Regions from separate parts of the Bacillus sp. SIMBA_154 genome, predicted to be linked through region 3. Evidence: riboswitches for the same ligand, from Rfam matches in the RefSeq annotation. Region 3 holds a riboswitch; each other region holds the start of a gene.
What was found. Region 3 has a riboswitch for thiamine pyrophosphate ahead of tenA (thiaminase II). Riboswitches for the same ligand answer to the same signal wherever they lie in the genome.

Region 1: it holds a riboswitch for thiamine pyrophosphate, as region 3 does, so the genes downstream of both, tenA (thiaminase II) here and tenA (thiaminase II) in region 3, are expected to answer to the same signal.
Region 2: it holds a riboswitch for thiamine pyrophosphate, as region 3 does, so the genes downstream of both, thiC (phosphomethylpyrimidine synthase ThiC) here and tenA (thiaminase II) in region 3, are expected to answer to the same signal.

The regions. Positions count from the first base shown of each region.
Region 1 is NZ_JAWJBV010000002.1:517,270-524,479, reverse strand. It holds gene R0K30_RS06170 (UPF0738 family protein) at 190-555, shown strand; gene yjbM (GTP diphosphokinase) at 589-1,218, shown strand; gene R0K30_RS06160 (NAD kinase) at 1,284-2,084, shown strand; gene R0K30_RS06155 (RluA family pseudouridine synthase) at 2,129-2,995, shown strand; gene prpE (bis(5'-nucleosyl)-tetraphosphatase PrpE) at 3,036-3,779, opposite strand; gene R0K30_RS06145 (monovalent cation:proton antiporter family protein) at 3,942-5,789, shown strand; TPP riboswitch at 5,843-5,952, shown strand; gene tenA (thiaminase II) at 6,031-6,741, shown strand; gene tenI (thiazole tautomerase TenI) at 6,716-7,210, shown strand, end outside.
Region 2 is NZ_JAWJBV010000006.1:191,834-199,043, reverse strand. It holds gene ruvA (Holliday junction branch migration protein RuvA) at 1-186, opposite strand, end outside; gene R0K30_RS11415 (intercompartmental signaling factor BofC) at 335-835, opposite strand; gene R0K30_RS11410 (protein kinase family protein) at 1,075-1,719, shown strand; gene R0K30_RS11405 (hypothetical protein) at 1,755-1,937, opposite strand; gene R0K30_RS11400 (hypothetical protein) at 2,129-2,290, shown strand; gene thiC (phosphomethylpyrimidine synthase ThiC) at 2,324-4,084, opposite strand; TPP riboswitch at 4,211-4,321, opposite strand; gene R0K30_RS11390 (YhcN/YlaJ family sporulation lipoprotein) at 4,748-5,365, opposite strand; gene safA (SafA/ExsA family spore coat assembly protein) at 5,499-6,758, opposite strand; gene nadA (quinolinate synthase NadA) at 6,891-7,210, opposite strand, start outside.
Region 3 is NZ_JAWJBV010000022.1:23,507-30,716, forward strand. It holds gene R0K30_RS19450 (YwqG family protein) at 1-397, opposite strand, end outside; gene R0K30_RS19455 (methyl-accepting chemotaxis protein) at 570-1,409, opposite strand; gene R0K30_RS19460 (energy-coupling factor transporter transmembrane component T family protein) at 1,559-2,293, opposite strand; gene R0K30_RS19465 (ABC transporter ATP-binding protein) at 2,283-3,881, opposite strand; gene R0K30_RS19470 (ECF transporter S component) at 3,856-4,455, opposite strand; gene tenA (thiaminase II) at 4,452-5,138, opposite strand; TPP riboswitch at 5,226-5,329, opposite strand; gene R0K30_RS19480 (hypothetical protein) at 5,386-6,513, opposite strand; gene R0K30_RS19485 (type 1 glutamine amidotransferase domain-containing protein) at 6,655-7,210, opposite strand, start outside.

The sequences.
Region 1 (7,210 bases), on a different contig from region 3:
TGTGTGTTCTCTATGTAAAAGTCTGTTTTTTTCTTTATTAAGTCCTTTAACATGTGCCAACATTTAGGCTGAATGGTGTGAAATGTTCATATAAAAGAAGAAAACGGCATTTTCGCAAAAAGTTCGGTTTATCAATATTGAACTTGATATGATAAAATAAAGCTGTACTTTGTTGTAAAGGAGATCATGATGCAAAACAGAATTGAAATCACAGAAGCAACTTTAAAAGAAGACAGGCTGATTTTGACGATCCAGTCAGAGGAGCAAATTCAAAAAGCAAAAGCATCAGGACAAATGCTTGTTGATTCTGATCACTTTGCGTTCGTTTACATACTCGAAACCGAGGAGTCTTTTATGTATCTTATTTTAGGGGAACATACATGGGCTCCATTAAAAGAAGCAATGAATCTTGACATCCCTGTCTATTTGGCGGCGGAAGAACAATCGTTAGAACTCATTCAACTTCATCAGGAATTAAACTATTTAATTGACAATATTAAAGACAATGCCAATTACGGAGATATGGAAGAGAAAGTGAAAAGCACATTCCTCTGAAATAATTAGGTATTTGGAATTGGGGGAAATTTCATGGACAAAAAACAATGGGATCAATTCCTCGCACCGTATAAACAAGCAGTCGAAGAATTAAAAGTGAAACTAAAAGGCATTCGAAAGCTGTATGAATTTGAGGATGACCATTCACCAGTAGAATTTGTCACAGGCCGGGTGAAACCCGTTGCCAGCATATTAGAAAAGGCAAAGCGTAAAAACATCCCGATGCATGAGATTGAAACCATGCAGGATATTGCTGGGCTTCGCATTATGTGCCAGTTTGTAGAAGATATACAAGTTGTGAAAAAAATGCTCCAGTCACGAAAAGACTTTGTGGTTGTAGATAAACGCGACTATATTGCAGAACATAAAGAAAGCGGATACCGCTCGTACCACCTTGTTGTGTTATATCCGCTGCAAACAGTCAACGGAGAGAAGCAGCTCCTTGTCGAAATCCAAATTCGTACGCTTGCTATGAACTTTTGGGCGACCATCGAGCATTCTCTGAATTATAAATATAGCGGGAATATCCCAGAGAAGGTCAAACTGCGCCTTCAAAGAGCTTCTGAGGCAGCATCTCTTCTTGATGATGAGATGTCTGAAATCAGAGGGGAAATTCAAGAAGCACAAGTGGCATTTTCCCGGAAAAAGAAAAACGATAGCTGAGCCTAAGCTTGATCAAATATGATGCTGCCCTCTCATAGCAGCAAGGTGGAAAAGGAGAAGAATTCATGAAATTTGCAGTTTCTTCGAAAGGGAATTCTGTATCTGACACACTTAAAAATAAAATTCAGACCTACTTATTGGATTTTGGAATGGAATTAAATGAAGAGGAACCGGATCTTGTCATTACTGTTGGAGGAGACGGAACCCTTTTATATGCCTTTCACCGCTATAGCAACCGCCTGAATGAAACGGCTTTTGTTGGTGTTCATACAGGTCATCTTGGTTTTTATGCTGATTGGGTGCCAAGTGAAATCGAAAAGCTTGTCCTAGCGATTGCCAAAACACCTTATCATATTGTGGAATATCCGATTCTTGAAGTCATCGTCAGATACAACGATGGCGGCCGGGAAGAGAAATATTTAGCAATGAATGAATGTACGATTAAAAGTATGGAAGGTACGCTTGTGGCAGATGTTGAAATTAGGGGTCAGCTTTTTGAAACTTTCAGAGGAGACGGTCTTTGTTTGTCTACGCCATCTGGCAGTACGGCCTATAATAAAGCACTTGGGGGCGCCATTATCCACCCTTCCATTAGAGCCATTCAGCTGGCAGAAATGGCCTCAATCAACAACAGAGTATTCCGTACGGTCGGTTCACCGCTGATTTTGCCAGACCACCATACTTGTGTAATCAAACCAATTAATGATGTTGATTTTCAGGTAACAATTGATCATTTGTCGCTGCTTCATAAAGATGTTAAATCTATTCAATGCCGGGTGGCAGACGAGAATGTTCGTTTTGCCCGATTTAGACCATTTCCGTTTTGGAAAAGGGTGCAAGATTCCTTTATCGGAAAAGGAGAATAAGAAAGAGGTCGTTCTCGCTGAAATACTTTACGTTAACCAAAACCATGACAGCCAAAGAAAAGGGGCTGCTCTTAAAGGACTTTTTAATTGATCTTGGCATTTCAAAAAGAATGCTGACGGATATTAAATTTGATGGCGGTGATCTGCTGATTAATGGAGAGCATGTCACCGTGAGATACGAGCTTCACGAGGGAGACAGGCTCACCATTTTATTTCCTGAGGAAAAAGTGAGTGAAGGTCTAAAACCAGCTCCGATTCCGCTGGATATTATATTTGAGGATGAGCATGTGCTTGTGCTGAATAAAAAGCCATATATCCCATCCATTCCTTCTAGAGAGCATCCTGAGCATAGTATTGCGAATGGTCTGCTTTACCATTATGCTGAGCAGTCAGTGCGGCTGACGGTTCATTTGGTGAGCCGTCTTGATCGTGATACATCTGGCGTGATGCTTGTCGCCAAACATCGCTTTGCACACAGCCTTTTATCAAAAGCGCAAAAAGAAGGGGAGGTCAAGCGAACGTACAGAGCTTTTACACAGGGCATAATTGCACAAAAGCACGGAACCGTTCGTGCAAAAATTGCCCGAAAAGGGGATAGTATCATTGAACGCATGGTCGATGAGGCTGGCCAGGAGGCAGTGACGCATTATACAGTACGACAGGTAGACGCTGATTTGAACATGTCGGATGTGTCTCTTGTACTTGAAACTGGAAGAACACATCAAATTCGTGTGCACATGCAATATCTTGGTCATCCGCTCATCGGTGATACGCTGTATGGCGGAACGAGCGAGCGGATAGACCGGCAGGCGCTGCATAGTGAAACCCTTATCTTTCCTCATCCGATGACAGGTGAGCAAATGACATTTTCGGCTCCATTGCCAGCTGACATGAAGGCATTGCTTCTTTAAACAATGAAAACCCGGTCACCTGCAAAGCAGGGCCGGGTTTTTATGATGTGAAATGCTGGAATCTAGAATCATCATAAGGCATAGATGAAGGGACAGAGACAGTTTCAAGCTCAGGATATTGAAGAGCCGACAGCTGATTTCCAAAAACGCAGCCTGTATCAATATTGACTGTTTTGCCAACGAATCGAGGTTCTTTCACCGGTGTATGACCGTAAACAATCCACGGTTTCCCTTCATATTCCTTTGCCCAATCCTTCCGCACAGGTCGTCCATCTGGCCAAGTCTCTCCTGTGACAGCACCAAATAATAGATAGGATCGCATCTGTTTATTCGGCTCCTTTCCAATATCCTTTTCCTTCATCGCTGCGTGTGCAATGATCAGCTCATCTGGAATCAGCACATCATAAAGCGGAGCCTTCTCAAATAACTGTTTAAATTCATGTGATAATTTGTTTTTTTCATGAAGCGGCAGTTTTTTTATTTCGTTCACTGTTGTTTCAATGCCATGCAGTAATTTAACGGGATTTCCTTTCAAATAGCGATAAAGCTTAAAGCAATGGTTTCCAGGCACGTAACGGATCGCTCCATGTGAATAGGCATGTATGACAAATTGCATCACGTCTACTGATTGAGGGCCTCGATCTGTTAAATCACCGACAAGTGCTAGCGTTCTCTTATCAGGATGGACGGGTAATCCATGTTTGAGTTCGTATCCTAGTTTGTGTATGAGGGTAAGCAGCTCTTCGAAGCAGCCGTGGATATCACCAATGATATCGAATTTCATAAGGTTTCCTCCTGATCTTTCTCATCCATTCATCGGGTATAAAGAAGTTTGAATTTTAGAACATATACCGAATGGCTTTCATTTCATTTAGGCAATTGTTAGAATCAATGCTTTAACGTAAGACTTAAAAGATTAAACATCAATGTTAGGAGGCTTTAGCCAATGGAGCATACATCTGTTTCATCACTCGTTGTCGTTATTATTGTCGCCTTTTTCACCCCCATTTTATTGCACCGATTTAAGTTGACCATTCCGGTCGTTGTCGCTGAAATTATCATGGGGCTCATCATTGGAAAAAGCGGGTTTCAACTGGTTGTCGAACATGATGCATGGCTAGATACGTTATCCATGCTCGGTTTTATTTTTCTGATGTTTTTAAGTGGACTTGAAATAGATTTTTCTTCTTTTGAATCAAAGAAGAAAGCACGAGAACTTCCAAGTGGTTTAAAAGAACCAAATACGTTTAAAGCAGCCACCATAATTTTTCTTGGGGTATTTTGTATTTCCTTTATCCTGTCCTATGCGTTTGTACTTGCAGGGTTTATTCAAAATGCCTTTTTAATGACGCTCATCATTTCCACCATCTCATTAGGTGTAGTGGTTCCAACCTTAAAAGAGGAAAAGTTGATGCAGACGAATATTGGTCAAATCATTCTGCTTGTGGCCGTCATTGCTGATTTGGTGACAATGATTTTACTGGCTGTGTTTTCCTCCATTTATGGCGATGGAACAGGGAACATGTGGCTTCTGCTATTATTATTTGCAGCAGGCATTCTTCTTTATTTATTTGGCCGAGTATTTAAGACAAAATCCATTTTTCAGTCCATGTCAAAAGGAACGGTGCAAATTGGGACAAGGGCAATCTTTACTCTCATTATAGTCTTAGTTGCCTTATCTGAATCACTCGGTGCTGAAAATATTCTTGGGGCGTTTTTAGCAGGTGTGCTCGTGTCCCTTCTTTCGCCAAATAAAGAGCTTGTTCAGCAGCTGGACTCATTTGGTTACGGATTTTTAATCCCGATCTTTTTTGTGATGGTCGGTGTGGACTTGAATATATGGGCGCTGTTCAAGGACCCAACCATTATGATCATGATTCCGCTATTGTTTTTTGCATTACTGCTTAGTAAGCTAATTCCAATTCTTTATTTGAAAAAATGGTATGACATGAAAAAAGTCATCGGCTCCGGCTTTTTATTAACATCGACGTTATCACTCGTCATTGCAGCTGCGACGATTGGGGAGCGGCTCGGTGTCATTGATCATAAAATGTCAGGCGCACTGATTTTAGTCGCTGTGCTGACGAGTATTTTAACGCCTGTTTGGTTTAAAGCGCTGTTTAAAAAAGAACAAGAAGCGAATCAAAAAAAACGTGTGACCTTTATTGGCGCAAACCAGCTGACTTTACCTGTGACACTTGACTTGCATCAGGATGAATATGACATCCGTATTTTGCACGTTTTTCAAGAAAATAAAGAAGCACTGCTTGCCGATTCGATCTTTGAAGTTGAAGCGATTGAAGAGTACGACGATGAAACGCTGAGAAAGGCAGGCATCGGCCGGGAGGATGTTCTAGTCGTAGCAACAGGCAGCGAGACGCAAAATAAGGAAATTGCTTTATTTGCAAAAGAAGAAGGAGCGAAACAAGTCATTGCTAGTGTCAACAAAGCTGAGGCAGAGCTGACATTGAAGGAAGCGGGTATTGATACGTTTTCGAATTTCCTATCATCTAAAACGGTGCTAAGAGCCTTGATTGAAGCACCAGATGCGATTCGATTGTTAACAAATGAGGATACTTCCTTGTATCAAATTCAAATGAACAATCATCGGTATCATAATGTCATGCTGAGGGAATTTCCGTTTATCGGTGATTTGGTCTTTGTCCGTATTTTCAGAGGGGTAGACAGCTTAGTACCGCACGGAGATACGACGCTCAGAAGCGGAGACCGCGTGCTTGTGTCGGGCTCTCGTGAGTATGTAGCAGGACTTAGAGCCCAATTAGAGTTGCAATGAACCCTTGACCAATGAACAATTCCTGATTAAGATAGAGGTACAACATTATATGTTTGATCCACTAGGGGAGTCCTTTAAAAGGGCTGAGATAAAAGTGTCGACTTTTAGACCCTCATTACCTGAACAGGTTCATACCTGCGTAGGGAAGTGGTGCGGTTTTTGACTATGCTTTTTACAAATTCCAAGCCACTTTCCACGCGGAAAGTGGCTTTTTTATATGAAGAAACAGGAGGAGAGAAACATGACATTTTCAAAGGAATGTAAAGAGGCAGCAGCAACATGGTGGAATGGAAGCTTTACGCATCCTTTTGTGAAAGGGATTGGAGATGGCACACTTTCACTCGATCGGTTCACCTATTACGTGATGCAGGATTCGTATTATTTAACTCATTTCGCAAAGATGCAAGCATATGGAGCTGCCATTAGTGAGGACTTACATACGACGGGCAGAATGGCGTATCATGCGCAGGGCACGTATGAAGCAGAGCTATCGCTGCATAGAAAGTTCACAGAGCTGCTTCAGATCTCTGATGAAGCACTTGAAAGCTTTAAGCCTTCACCCACTGCTTATGCGTATACCTCACATATGTACAGGTCTGTGAAAAGCGGACGATTTGAAGAAATTTTAGCCGCGTTATTGCCGTGCTACTGGCTATATTATGAGGTGGGAGAAAAGCTGAAACAAACGACACCTGACCATCCGATTTATCAAGAATGGATTTTGACATATGGAGGAGATTGGTTTAAAGAGCTTGTCTTTGAACAGGTCAACCGCTTTGATGAACTTGCGGAAAAAGCACCAGAACATGTGCGGGCCAATATGAAAGAAAATTTTGTGATTTCAAGCTATTACGAATACCATTTCTGGGAGATGGCGTATAAAAAAGAAACGTGGCAAACAGCATGCTTGGATGGGGTTGGTGCAAATGGAACTCCACGCAGTGACAAATGATTCGTTTCCGGTCAATGAGCTGATCAAGCAAATAAAAGCCATTGAATCTAAAGTGGACTTTATTCATATCCGGGAACGGTCTAAAACAGCAAGTGAACTTGTTGATCTCGTGAGACAACTCCTTTCAGAAGGTGTACCGAAAGAGAAACTCGTTATCAATGACCGAGTAGACGTTGCGCTGCTCACCAATATTCACCGGGTACATCTCCCAGGTCACAGCTTTTCGCCAAAGGAGCTGCGACAAAAATTTCCTCACCTTCATGCGGGTGTGTCTGTTCATTCGATAGAAGAAGCCAAAGCGGCCGAGGAAAGTGGTGCAGAGTATGTCATGTTTGGGCACATATATGACACCTCATGTAAACCAGGACTTAAGGCGAGAGGCGTAAAGCTTGTGGAAGAACTGACTTCTGCGCTGTCCATTCCGGTGGTGGTCATTGGCGGAATGACGCCTGATCGAATCCCGGACTTG
Region 2 (7,210 bases), on a different contig from region 3:
TGTTTGAAATCCATATAACGAAAATGCGTCTTCCTTTATGTAATGATACGTATAAATCGTTTCTTGTTTATTTACTTGATAGATAAACGGGTTTGGGGTATAGACTTGATATCCCACTCCGCCGTTTTGAATGACAACATATTGCGGGCACACATAATCAATGGTCCCTTTCACAAATTCTATCACCGTTTTCACCTCTTTGACTGTTCTTCATTGTAACATAAATCGAAGAGAAAACCGCAATAAAAGTTAACATACGTTCGCTCAGTCCATTTTTACGGTGCAACCATGAAAAACAGCTTGCGGCCCTCACACCAGCAAGCTGTCACACGCTTTAAAATGATATTTCATTTCGGTAAGGTTGCATGACTTCAAGCACATGCTCAAATTCATCCTTTGTTCGAAAAGGAATGCCTTGCTCAAGCTGCTCCTCCACATGGCTTTCTAAACGGGACGTATCAATTTGAAAGAAGAGATGAATAGGCTCCGCCCAGCCGCCTGGCCTTCCATGAAACGTAGAAATGACACCGTCCTCTGATAATCCGATATATCCATTTGCTTTACTTAATGGAGAGATATCATCAATTTGTTTTCTAAAAAGGGCAAAATCCTCTTGTTGTTCTACCAGCGTCCAGCCTTTATACTGCGTCCAAAATGTGTCTTTGTCTTCTAATGATGCCCGGTGTCTTTCAATACTCACATCGCCGTCTAGATAGACTTTTTCAAGCTGCACGGTGATGGTGTTTGACTGCTTTTGCAAGTGTTCTTTTCCTTCCATATCCGCAGCGAAAAAAAGAACACTTGTCATGATAAGTCCTGTAACGAAACGTTTCATCTTCACTTTCACTATTTACACCTCTTTAGAACATAAGATCGATGCATGACATATGTAGTTTGACCCATTTTTCTAAACATTAACCAAACCGATTACACTGACTCGTTTTAAGAGTCTTTCGTTGTATCCTTCATTCGTAAATGTTATGTTTTATACAATCCATTGCTTTATCGAATGAAATGGTTTTTTCATCATTCGTTTTTCAGCCGCATAAACTGAAACCAAAGAAGGTGAAGTCAATGTCAGATATCAAAAGATTAGCCGAATCGATTCAGTATCATGAAGAAAAACGTTTTAATAAGCTCACATTAAAACCGGCAGAGCTTGAGCTGTGCGGCAAAGGAAGAAGTGCCTATGTATTTTCATATAAAAAAGCTGGCAAGAAAATGGCGCTAAAAGTCTTTTTCCCTTCTTATCAACACATTGCCCGCAAAGAGGCAGCAATTTACGAAAAACTTTCCGGTTCGTCATACTACCCTGAGATTTATGAGTCTGGGGATCAGTATATTTTAATGGAATATATTAAAGGCTACACATTCTATGAATGCCTGACAAAGGGTATTCCGATCAAGAAACAAATGATTGAACAAGTAGATGAAGCGCTAGAAGAAGCACGTGAGAAAGGGTTAAACCCTTCAGATATCCATCTGCGCAACCTGATCTTAACAAAGGAAGGCCTCGTTAAGGTGATCGACGTTGCCCGCTTCACCCAAACAAAAACATGTCATCAATGGGATGATTTAAAAGCCGCTTACGCCTATTACCAAAAACCTTTTTTCCCTAAAAAAGCGCCGCGTCTGTGGCTTGAAGTGATTGCCTATTTATATAAAAAGAACTGGCTCTCCCGCGGCCAGCTTAACAACCGAAATGATTTCTCCGCATAACGAAAGCCGCTCTCCTTCCGAGCGGCTTTTCTGTTTTATTCTGTTTCTACATGGATACTATTTACATTTAATAGATTAATGATTTCATTATTCAGCTTAAACCATTGATTGGATTCCTCAATTTTTTTATACACATCGTAGGTAGCTGGACGTTTCAGCTCGAAATCAAGCACTTCCCCATTGTTCATATGAAATGTTACCTTGAATACTTTCATCATAAGATCACCTTCCACTCTTTCTTGTTCGCTAACTGGTAAGGTCAGCTCTTTTCATTCATTCTCTACTCAACTCGTTTCCCCTCCTTCTTTCCTTCCAAACACAAGAAGTTTAAATTTTGTTTAAATTCACACAACATCTCTATCTCTCTAATCTGCAAAGAAGTATATTGTTTAAAAAGGAGGCTGTCTTCATGAAACAGAAAAAGAAAAAGAAAAAGAAAAGAACATCCCCAGAGAGACAAACTGTCTTGTTTCATTTAACAGATGCCCTGATTCCGAGTATGGAAATCATGGCGATTGCAGTAAGAGCACTTTTCCATCTCGTGAGAAAAGCCTTTTCAGCCGTTTTATAAAACCCCGCACAAAAGGAGTGCGAGGTTCTTTTTTTAGGATTGATAGATTTGACTTCCTTGGCTGATAAACTCTTTTGCCTTCTTCTCCATCTCTTTTTTCACTTCTTCTGATTGATTGCGGATATCATGAGAAATTTTCATACTGCAAAACTTCGGTCCGCACATGGAGCAAAAGTGAGCGGTCTTTGCGCCTTCAGCAGGCAATGTTTCGTCATGGAACGCCAAAGCTCTTTCTGGATCAAGTGACAGGTGGAATTGATCCCGCCACCTAAATTCAAATCTGGCTTTCGATAATGCATCATCGCGCTTTTGAGCAGCAGGATGTCCTTTTGCTAGATCAGCTGCATGTGCGGCAATTTTATAAGCAATGACACCTTCTCTCACATCTTCTTTGTTCGGCAAACCTAAATGCTCTTTTGGTGTCACATAGCAGAGCATGGCTGTTCCATACCAGCCGATCATGGCAGCGCCGATAGCGGATGTAATGTGATCATACCCCGGGGCAATATCTGTTGTAAGAGGTCCTAGCGTGTAAAATGGTGCCTCTTTGCAAATCTCCATCTGCTTATCGACATTTTCTTTGATTTTATCCATTGGGACATGTCCAGGTCCTTCAATCATCACCTGTACATCATGTTTCCAGGCGATCTCTGTCAATTCCCCTAGCGTTTTCAGCTCTGCAAACTGCGCCTCATCATTTGCATCAGCGATCGAACCTGGTCTGAGTCCATCTCCAAGAGAAAAAGCAATATCATAGGTTTTCATAATTTCACAAATATCTTCGAAATGGGTATAAAGAAAGTTTTCTTGATGATGAGCGAGACACCACCTTGCCATAATAGCTCCGCCTCTTGACACAATTCCCGTTACCCGATCGACTGTAAGCGGAATATACCTTAATAGCACGCCCGCATGAATCGTGAAGTAGTCTACACCTTGCTCTGCTTGTTCAATTAATGTGTCTCTGTACACGTCCCACGTCAAATCTTCTGCCACTCCATTCACTTTTTCAAGTGCCTGATAAATGGGAACGGTTCCTACTGGGACTGGGCAATTCCGAATGATCCATTCTCTCGTTGTATGAATGTCCTTCCCAGTGGACAGGTCCATCATTGTGTCTGCCCCCCACCTGATCGCCCACGTCATCTTCTCTACCTCTTCATCGATGGATGACGTCACAGCTGAATTGCCAATATTCGCATTGATTTTGACGTGAAAATGCTTTCCAATAATCATCGGCTCACTTTCTGGATGGTTAATATTCGCTGGGATGACTGCTCTTCCGCTAGCTACTTCCTCTCTCACAAACTCAGGGCTCAGCTGTTCTCTCAAAGCGATAAATTCCATTTCAGGTGTGATGATGCCTTTTTTTGCATAATGCATTTGTGTCACACTGGCGCCATTTTTCGCGCGGAGCGGCACATGATGAAAATCAGTATGGACATGATGAAAGGACTCTTTCCCCTTTGAACGATACCCGTTATCTTCTGGTTTCACATGACGCCCTTCATAGCTTTCTGTATCTCCTCTTTCTTTAATCCACGCCGCTCTAAGACGCTTTAAACCCTTTGTAACATTAATATGGGCGTTTTCATCTGTGTACGGTCCACTTGTATCGTACACACGGATCGGGTCATTTTGAATGTCGCCCGCCTGTGTCACAGTATTTGAGAGCATAATCTCCCTTTTTGGCACCAAGATGTCAGGTCTTGAGCCCTGCTCATACACCTTTCGACTTCCGTCAAAGCTTGATAGTAAAGATTGGGTTGATGGGACATTTTTCTTTTCTTTCATTTGCTGTTCTCTCCTTCTCTTTTTGTCATCGGACAGGATGGAATCAGCACCAGCAAAAAACCAGGCTCTATGTTGAGAACCTGGTTTCGTCGTCAGAAAAAAACATGAATGTCATTCATATGACACATGTATCATCTTCAACTTCCCCACGCTGGTACGAGCCAGATCAGGTCCAAAGGGTTAAGAAACTTAAGCTTCTCTCTCAGCCCACTTTAGCGGGCACCCCTAGTCACTTTTATTGATTTCCACATCAGTTTATCATAGAGACGATATGAAAAAAAGAAGATTCAGGAAAATAGTTCCTTTCCCCTACAAGCTGTACCGATGAGCATGATATGCAAACTTCTATACAACAGCTTCCCCTTTATTTCGATCAAATCAGAAATCATCATTGATCCTTTTTTCCTACTATGTATAATTAATCTAAATGAAGAATTTTTTATACAAACTACTTGTTCAAAGGAAGTTCTAGTCGATTGCAAACATTTCTAACATTTATCAGTGATGAATCGGACGATGATGAAGTGGACATCCATTATTGCTGGTATTTTATTACTTGGATTTGGCTGTTATTTCTTTTACGAATTTTATATAGGCATCAAGATATATTTTTAAGAAAAGGCTAGAGTTCGTAATGAACTTTAGCCTTTTTTATTCATTCAACTATCGGGTCATGCCTGTTTGTCCTGTTTCAAATTGTGTTTTTCTCATATCTCTGAAGCGTGTGAATGCTCCTTCATCTTTGATGACTTGGACAGCTCTTCCATCTGCATAACGAGTCGCTGCTTCTTCTACTTGTGATACGCCCTCTTCCGTCAGGCGTCCATCCGATTTAATCGCAATATACACATTTTCATCAGTGACCATAACTTGTGAGTCTGCTACGTGATTCATTTTATTCACGCGGTTCGCAATTTTTCGTGAACGCTGTATGTTCTCTTGTTTATCGTAGCCAGAGAACGACATTTGGTTATGATAATTCATATCTCCATGACTGTAGCGTCCATCTCCGCCAGTAAGCGGCATTCTCACTTGATCCTCCGTAGGACGCGAACGATAATCAACATTCGTTGTATTTTCGTTCATCCCTTCCATAAGCTCAGAAATTGGGCCTTGGTGATCTTGGTTGTTGTCTGCCGCCCGTTGATTCGAATGATAACCGACCGGCTGGCCTGATTGATTATAACGAGTATCTACACCCGCATTGTCATTTGTACCACATGCAGTTAAACCAATAGGAAGAAGCACTAATGCGATTGTTTTTTGCCATTTTTGTCTCAAACGAAAAACCCCCTGTACAAATTCAATCTCATGAGCGCGAAACTGGCTCTGTTTTAGCATGTACAGTTCAGGGAAAAATCAAGCTGTCAGTTATAAACAAAAAAAGGAACGATTGAGATCGTCCCTTCTGTCATTAATCTTCTTCGTCTTCTTCTGGTCTTGCAAAAACGGATTGACCCGGATATGGCTGCATATAAGGCTGAGCAGGATAAGCCCCCATTTGACCATAAGGAACAGGATTTGGATAATGTCCAGGCCATGGCTGATGATGATGCTTCATGCCATCATCACAACCGCAGTCTTCCTTGCCATAGGCTTCATTTGAAGCGTTTGGATAAAAGCCTTGATTCACGTTCGCATTCACGTTCGCATTCACGTTCGCATTTGCGCCTGTATTTGGATGCATATGGTGGTGCCAGTGATGTCCATCGTTTGCATGATGCTCATGATTTTCCCCGTAGTAAGCTGGCGCTTGATAGGCTGGATAATACGGCTGGGCCGGGTAAGGATACGGCATCATGTGATGGTGATAATAGGGCTGGACCGGATAACAAAGACCTGAACCCGGTAAGATAGGTGAAGCCGGCACCATTTGCTGCGGATATGGATACATCGCAGGCATGTAATGACCATGACCATAATAAGGATCATATGATTCATGATGAGGATGCTGGTGATGATCTTTATTTTCTGCCATTCCTCCTACTGCTGTCCCTCCAACATTCGGCATTTGTGGGAAGTTAGGAAGGTTTGGGTAATTGCTATGCTCCATATCTTTTCCCTCCTCTTTTTGAAGCGGAATATGAATAAACGGATCATATCCCTTTGCCACCTCATCTTTGTGATGATCCTTATTCTCATGATGAAAATAGTCCTTGTGATCTTTATGTTCCTTATTTTCATGATAAAAATGATCCTTGTGATCTTTATGGTCCTTCTTCTCATCATGAACATGATCTTTCTTTTCATAAAAGTGATCTTTTTTCTCATGATGTTCTTTTTTGGGAGGAGGCGTGAATGGCTGGTAGAGATTGGTCTGATAATAGTTCACATCAACTTGCGGAAAAACTGGCTGCTCGATCTTTGGCACTGGCGGTACATAAGGTACCGGTTCATTTGGCTTTTCCTTCGGTTTCGTATCTTGCACTTGCACGACATCCTTTGGCTTTTCTTTCACATACGGATGTTCTTTCTGCTTTGGCATTTCTTTCACTTTTTGGTGATCTGTTTTCACAGGAACACCACTAGATGGAATCTTGATCTTCATACCCGGCATGATCAAATCTGGATTACTGAGCTGTGAATTTAGTTTTTTCAATTCTTGAAAGTCGACTCCGTATTTCTTTGAAATTTTCCAAAGGGAGTCTCCTTTTTGCACAATATGAATTTTCAACGTTTTCCCCTCCTATTGCAAAACGTGAACGTAGCGGTTATGTCAGAAGTACAATATGTTTCAACATAATTTTATGCCTATTTACAAGCCGATATGATAAAAACTTGTTTTCTGATAGGAGGGGCTGATGCTTTATTTAATGGTGAGCATTTTATTTAATGCAAGCAAAGCCTCTTTTGTTATCTCTTCATTGACCTGAATCAAACCAACCGGCTCACCCTTCTCAATACTTTCAAGTGACCATAACAAATGAGGCAGATCAATACGGTTCATGGTCAAACATGGACACATATCTGGGTTAAGGGATTCAATTTGTTTATCCGGGTGCTGGTCTATGATGCGTTTGACTAAATTCATTTCTGTTCCGATCGCCCACTTGCTTCCTGCTGGCGCCTGCTTGATCGTATCAATAATAAATTTCGTTGAACCAGCTAGATCAGAAGCTCTTACCA
Region 3 (7,210 bases):
TCACAAAAGAAAAATCAGTTAATAACTCTTCTTCTGCTAAGAAAGGTTCCTCAATGAATTTGATCCGAAAATCTTTTTGCTCTGTTTTATGGTCAATATTCATCCCATAAAGATCATCATGCACAGAAATAAAGATTTGCAGAAGTCCTGTTTCTGGATAATCTTTCAGCTTCGGCAGCTGACCGAAATTCATTTGTGCCAAAAGCTTCATAGGGTGTCCTTCACCGTCAACTGGATATACGTCGTTTTTTGGGAAGTAAGGATCACCAGCTATTTTGCTGTCGTATGGTCCTGTTTTTCCTTGTTTCATCTTTAATTGAATCATTGGTTTTTCGGTTTGCTTTAACAACGGACGGTAGGGCGCGAGTATTTCTTGCAGCTTCGCTGATAGTGTCATGATGATCTTCCTCCTTATGAATAGGTCTAAAGACCAAACTGGTCTCTCTTTTTCTATCATACAGAAGTGTACCCTGCCTGTCAGCGATCAACCGGTCAATATCCTGACACATATCTCACCTTAAAACGTTAAAAAACCTCCGATACAGCTGGAGGTTTTGGTCCGGAAGTTTTTATTTCACTTGATAGTTTACTAAGTCGTCTGCCAATGTTTTCATCGTTTCGTTTGTTTCGTGAAGTCCTTCAATAATTTTTGTAAAAGTGCCGACAAGCTCTGCTTGATGTTCAGAGGAAGCCACAATTTGTGAAATTTCTTCTTCCATTCCTTTAATAGAGCTCTGTACATCTTTTAGCGCTGTTTCGATATCAGTTGTCGCTTGCTTCGCATGAGTGGATAGCTTTCTCACTTCTGTTGCGACCACTCCAAAGCCTGCCCCTGCTTCACCTACTCTTGCAGCCTCTATGGATGCGTTGAGTCCGAGTAAGTTCGTTTGATCAGAGATACCTTTGATGAGATTGGACACTTGATTGATTTTAAAGGAATTTTCGACAGTGGTTTTCGTATTTTGTAGAATTTGTTCACTTGTCGCTTGTAGTTCCTCTGAATGTGCGGCAACTTGCTGTACCATCGCGACTAGTTTTTCGGAAGCTTGGTTGCTCTCCGTCATGATGTGATCTAATCGTTGTTGATTGGTTTGGTCATACGCAACACAGAAGGCAGCGGCAACTTGACCAGTCTCATCTGTAATCGGGACGGCTACGATATCCATAGGAATCCCATATACTTCTTTCGGGATTTGGATAAACGATGGCTCTCTCCCATTTTTCAGCATCGCAAAGTTTTGAAATCCATCAGCCACTGTATCACCAGCTTTAAAACCTAAATCAATGTCCCCATGTTGCTGATAATAAAGAACCTTCTCTTTCCCTAAAACAGAAAAGGTTAGTTGCTCTCTCATAGCTAGTCCAATGATTGGTAAAGCGTCTATTATGTTATCAATTCTCTGTGACATTCGCTCACGTTCATCCTCTCTTTTTCTCAGTACACCTTCTTTATCGGTTCTTTATATGATCTATTCCAGCCTGCAATGTATACTAATATCAATCAAATGACCTAAGACATATAAAAAGCCCACATTCTATCAAGAGAATGTGGGTGTTTTTAAAAAAAGAAAATGCATATGGAGACACTGACACCTATGAAAAAAAGATACAAATAGTCGATCCATGAGGTGCTGATGATATGATAATACGTTCGCTCCCTCGTCCCTGTGAAGCCTCTTGCTTCCATCGCAATCGCTAGGCGTTCAGATTTTCGTACACCCTGCGTGAAAAGAGGTAGTGCATAACGTATAAAGGCTTTCCAGCTGTTTTTTTGCTTGTAGCCTCTGATTTTATGCGCAGCCTTCATTTGCTTCAATTCACTTTGAAACAACGGGATAAACCGGAAGCCGGCAAGCATTCCATACGCCCATTTTGGTGACATTCGGCATTGATGTATTAAGCTCATCATAAAGGCTGTCAAATCTGTTGTGGAGGTAAAAAGGAGACCAAATGTCACAAAGCCAAGCATTCTGAGAGATATGGTGAGTCCATTTCTTAAACTCTCCTCTGTGACATGAAACCAGGCCCACTTCCAAACAGTATGATCCCCCTTGCCGAAGGCCGCCATCATCCAAAACACAAGAATAAAAAAGAGCAAATAAGGGATAAATCTTGTGATAAGATACTTGATATTCCAACTGCCTAGTACAAGCCCGATGCCCAGAGCAAACAGCCAGATGATGAACGTTGTTTTAGGATCAGAAATCGCCATCAGACAGCACATTGCAAGAAGGTGAGCGAGTAATTTCATAACTGGATTCACAGTGGATAGAAAGGAGTGATTACTTTGCAATCGTCAGCACGTCCTTTCTTTCAGCCACATAGCGATAATGCAAAGGCACTCTCAGCTGATAAGAATCAATGAGTTTCTGATTTGAAAATAAATCATAAGGCGTGCCATCATACACATGCTCTCCTTGGTGAAAAAGCAGCACCTGATCTGCGCACTCATCGACGATCTCCATATCATGTGTGACCATCATAACAGTGGTGCCTTGGCGTTGGCGCTCTTTTAAACGTCTGATTAATTCCTTCGCCGTTTTTTCGTCCTGCCCGAAAGTCGGTTCATCTAACATTAATACATCCTGATCAAAAAGAAGCATTGTGGCGACACTTAATCTTCTTTTTTGCCCTAAACTTAAGGTGAAAGGATGTGCTTTCGCATGCTTCTCTAAGCCGAACTCTTCCAATAGCTGAACCGTTTTTTCTTGTACAACTGATTCTGGCCAATTTCGCTGTCTTCCGCCAAATGCGATTTCATCAAACACCGTGTCTTGTATAAATTGCAGCTCTGGATTTTGAAAAACAAAGCCTGCTTTTTCATATAGTAATCGGTCAGACCACTTTTTGAGATGTTTTTCTTTTAAGAAAATGTGGCCTTTTTTGATTGGCTCTAAGCGGATTAAATGTTTGAGACATGTACTTTTTCCGCTTCCATTTTCCCCGATGATCGCCACCCAATCTCCTGCTTTTATATCCAACCGAAGGTCATTCATAATCCTTTTTTTCCCGTAGCTTAATTGAAGATCCTCTGTTTGAATGATTGTCTCTCGATCTGTTGATCGGACTTTCTCACGCCGCTCTTTGCTTGACTCAAAGGTTTGCATAAGTGTTTGACTCAGTGGGTGAAATGGATCTTGAATAATAGTGGACCATTTCTCGGGAAATATTTTTGGACGCCAAATGCCTGCCTCTTTCATTTCTCCCTCATATGCTGTCATCACATCTTTCGGAGATCCATCTGCCAAAATGCAGCCTTGATCATCTAATAAAATAACCCGGTCCATCCATTCGATGACACCGTCTAGCACATGCTCCACAAAAATCATGGTTTGATCCTGATCAGCTGCAAGCTGCTGTAGCAGCTGAAATATCTCCATTCGCCCTGCTGGATCAAGCTGTGCAGTCGGTTCATCAAAGAACAGAACATCCGGCTCTAACGCTAGTAAACAAGCAAGCGCCAATCGCTGCTTCATGCCGCCTGATAATGTGTGAATATCTGTATTCGGATCGACATCCAGTTGTACTTTTTGCATGAGATGCCGAATGATGTCATCCATCTCTTCACGAGGTACAGAACGGTTCTCTAAGCTAAATGCAATTTCTTCATTGACCCGGTGCATACAAAACTGGGAATCAGGGTCTTGAAACATGACGCCTGTATGTCTTTGTAACATCACTTCTCCCTGCACGTCTGCTTCCATATGTTCTGGAATAATTCCAGCAAGAACCGAAATGAGCGTGGATTTTCCGCTTCCGCTTGGCCCTAAAATGAGCACCTTTTCCCCTTTTTGAATAGAAAGAGATACTTCATGCAGAACGGGCTTAGGCTGTTCATAAAAACGGACAGTGAGATTATTGCACGCGAGAAATGAATCCATGCTGTTCACCTTTGTTTCGTTTTTCTTTCATGATGGCATATTGATTCAGTACACCGGTCTTGGATAATGCATCCACTACAACTTTCGCTAAGCATCCCCCAAGTATCATACCGCTGATGATTTGAGTCACAAGTGTCATGAGTAAAACTTGAGGCGTGTAATAACCAAATCCATTGGCCATCAGGCTATATGCCATCGCTCCAACAGCAGCAAAGGCACCAGACAGCATAAGTGTCCACATGCGATATCGTTTATAACCAAAAAGAGCGAAGGCGATTTCTGCCCCAAGTCCTTGGCATACACCAATCAGCAGAGCTGAAAGACCGAAGTGGCTGCCTGTCAGTAATTCCACGGAGGCTGCGGCTGTTTCTGCAATGAGGGCAGCTCCCGGCTTTTGGATGATATAAGCGACGATTGGACTGGCAATCACCCAAATTCCAAACATGATATTGCCTCCTGCTGGACCCACAAGTGCTGTAATCGGTAAATAAAGAGTGGACCACCCTAAGTAGATCACACCGCACGCCACAGATAGAATCACGGCAAGGACGACTTCTTTCATCTTCCACGTCATGATGAATGCACCTCCAGCTTGACTGGCCACTCTTCCACAGTGAACGCCATTTCCCAGAATTTGTACTCAAGCTGACAGCTTAAGAAGAAGTGCTGTTTCATTTTTTCTTTTTCTTTCTCACTTGCTCCTTCCGCCCACTGATCAAGCCTTTTGCAAAGCTCAACTGTAACAGAGTCAGTTAACCCGCCATAAAACGTGATCCACTCATAAAATGGATGTGCCGGGTCAGGCTGCACGTCTGAAAGCATTCGTTTGCCTATTTCCCAATATGTCCAAGGGCAAGGAAGCAAAACAGCAATAATTTCTCCAAGTGTGCCTCCCTGTGCGACTTGCAGCATGTGATGAATATAGTGATGAGCACTCGGCGCCAACGAAGCACCTTGAAGCTCATCATATGCTACACCTGCCACTCGGCAAAGGTTTTGATGAGGATGCGTCTCACTATCTAGTACAAAAGCCATCTGCTGATGGAAAAAGGCAATGTCCTCTCTATCTGTACACCTGCTGATTGCTGCCGCATAAATTTTAATAAATGCATGTAAGTATTCTGCATCTTGTTTGACGTAATGAATGATCTGTTCCTTTTCAAGCTTTCCTGCTGCCAGCCCTCTGACAAACGGATGCTGATAAATGGCTTCAAATAATGGTTCCGCTTCTTTCCTTAATTGCGTTGAAAATGTCATAAAAAAAGCCTCCTCTTCTTCAGTTGAATAAATGAAAAAGCCACCCCAAATGGAGCGGCCTTCTTATCAATTCAATCATGAATAAGACAAGGTCCAGCTCCACTTCCCTCCGCTAGTACGAACTAGATCAGGTTCAAAGGGTCCAAGATTTTCTCTTGTCTCAGTCATACATGACTCCCCTAGTGGACTTTTGTCATTTAATTATCTTTACTCTACACATGTGGCGATTTGATGTCAACCGCCTTTCTTAATTCAATGTTTTAATTGTTGGCAGCTTCTCGATCCCTGCAGCATAGTAAAAATTAAGGACACTGAAGAAATCAATCGGCTTTCCTGTTTTTAAATCAACCGCTAAAATATGATCGCCGTAATTTGTCAAATCATCAAGGTCTAGGCGTCTTGGTGTTGTCTTCCCGAGAGTATCAACAAAGGTATCATGATAATATTGCCCGCTTGCAAACGATGATTGATGGTACATAAACAATGTCTCCACATCTAAGTAGACGAGAATGGCCTCTGAGGAACTCGCATAAGGAGCTGAGTACGACACTGGTGCCGAAATGCTTTTCACTTTCACACTTGAAATCGAATGGGTTCTCTGTTCATATTTTCCATCATATGAGAAATAAAACACACGCTTCCATTCATAATCTGCTGTCTTCGATTGCTTGTTATATACTTTTGTGCCATTTGCAAATACATCACCATTTGCATACTCAGCTACAAAGTATTGCAGGGTTGACGATAGAGATACAGCACCTGTGAAATTAGGTGGATTTTTTGCATTAACCTGTAACGTGTAGGAGTCTCCGAAGTCTCCACCGCTTGTGATACCAAATGCGTAATCACCAGCTGGTAAATTGGTTAACCCAAGAAGACTGCCAGCCGGCTGAATGAGATCCGTTGGGTAGGCTTGTCCTGTTTCATAATCAACAACAAATAATTGGACGAAATAATCAGGATTTGAAGAGGTAATCCGGCTGATGAGTGCCTGGGGTGAAGACGTGCTTAAAAACCATAAATCAACTGGATCGTCCTCTGTTAAGACAGCCGATTGGTTGATTGCTAGTCCATCAATGGAGCGTACGGCAGACGTGCGCAGCTTTCCATCTTTAGCGGCTTTTCGTTTGATACTGATTCCGTTTTTCTTATCTACTTTAAATGTTTTTTTCATTTGCTTCTGTTGAATAGCGGTTCCTTCATCCTGCTTCAAAAACGACTCTTGCACTTGCTGAATGGCTTTTTCCGTCAGTGGCGACACTTTTCCATCTGATTTTGGCGCTTCTTCTGCTTTTAACGCTGGTGAAAATAAACCTGTTGTCACAAGTAAAACAGACAGTAAAGCTGCGGTGATTTTTACGTAAAATGCTCTCACAGGAACATCCCCTTTTCCCTCATTTGGGTTTTTTACCCTGTGATCATTTTACCATTATTCCAGTAATTGTTTCGGTCTTTTTTAGGACATTTTTATAACAAAAAAACCAGCCGTATGCGTTACGACTGGTTTTTGGTCATTTTATACAATGGTTTTGACAAATAGTCGTGCTGTTTCTGCACTTGATCCTGGGTTTTGTCCAGTAATGATTTGTCCATCAACAACAGCGAATGGCGCAAAAGCTTCTCCTTTTTCAAACACCGCTCCTTGCTCACGAAGCTTTGTTTCCAATAAAAATGGAACCTTTGATGTCAGCTGAACGGCATCCTCTTCCTCGTTCGTGAACCCTGTTATTTTTTTTCCCTCAATAAATGATTTTCCATCACGATCCTTCACATCAACAAAGGCTGAAACACCGTGGCAAACGGCTCCGACTGCACCATTTTTTTCTGAAATCGCTAAGATCGCATCAGCTACCAGCTGATTGGATGCAAAGTCGATCATTGGGCCATGTCCTCCCGCAAAGAAGATCCCATCATAATCAGCTGGGTTCACATCTGTTAGCGCCTTTGTGTCTTGAAGTAATTCAAATACATCCTGATATTGCGCTGGAACACCTTCAGGAATTGAATTTTTATCTATCGGTACAGTTCCACCTTGAATGGAGACAATTTGTACGTCTAGTTCATTTTCTTTA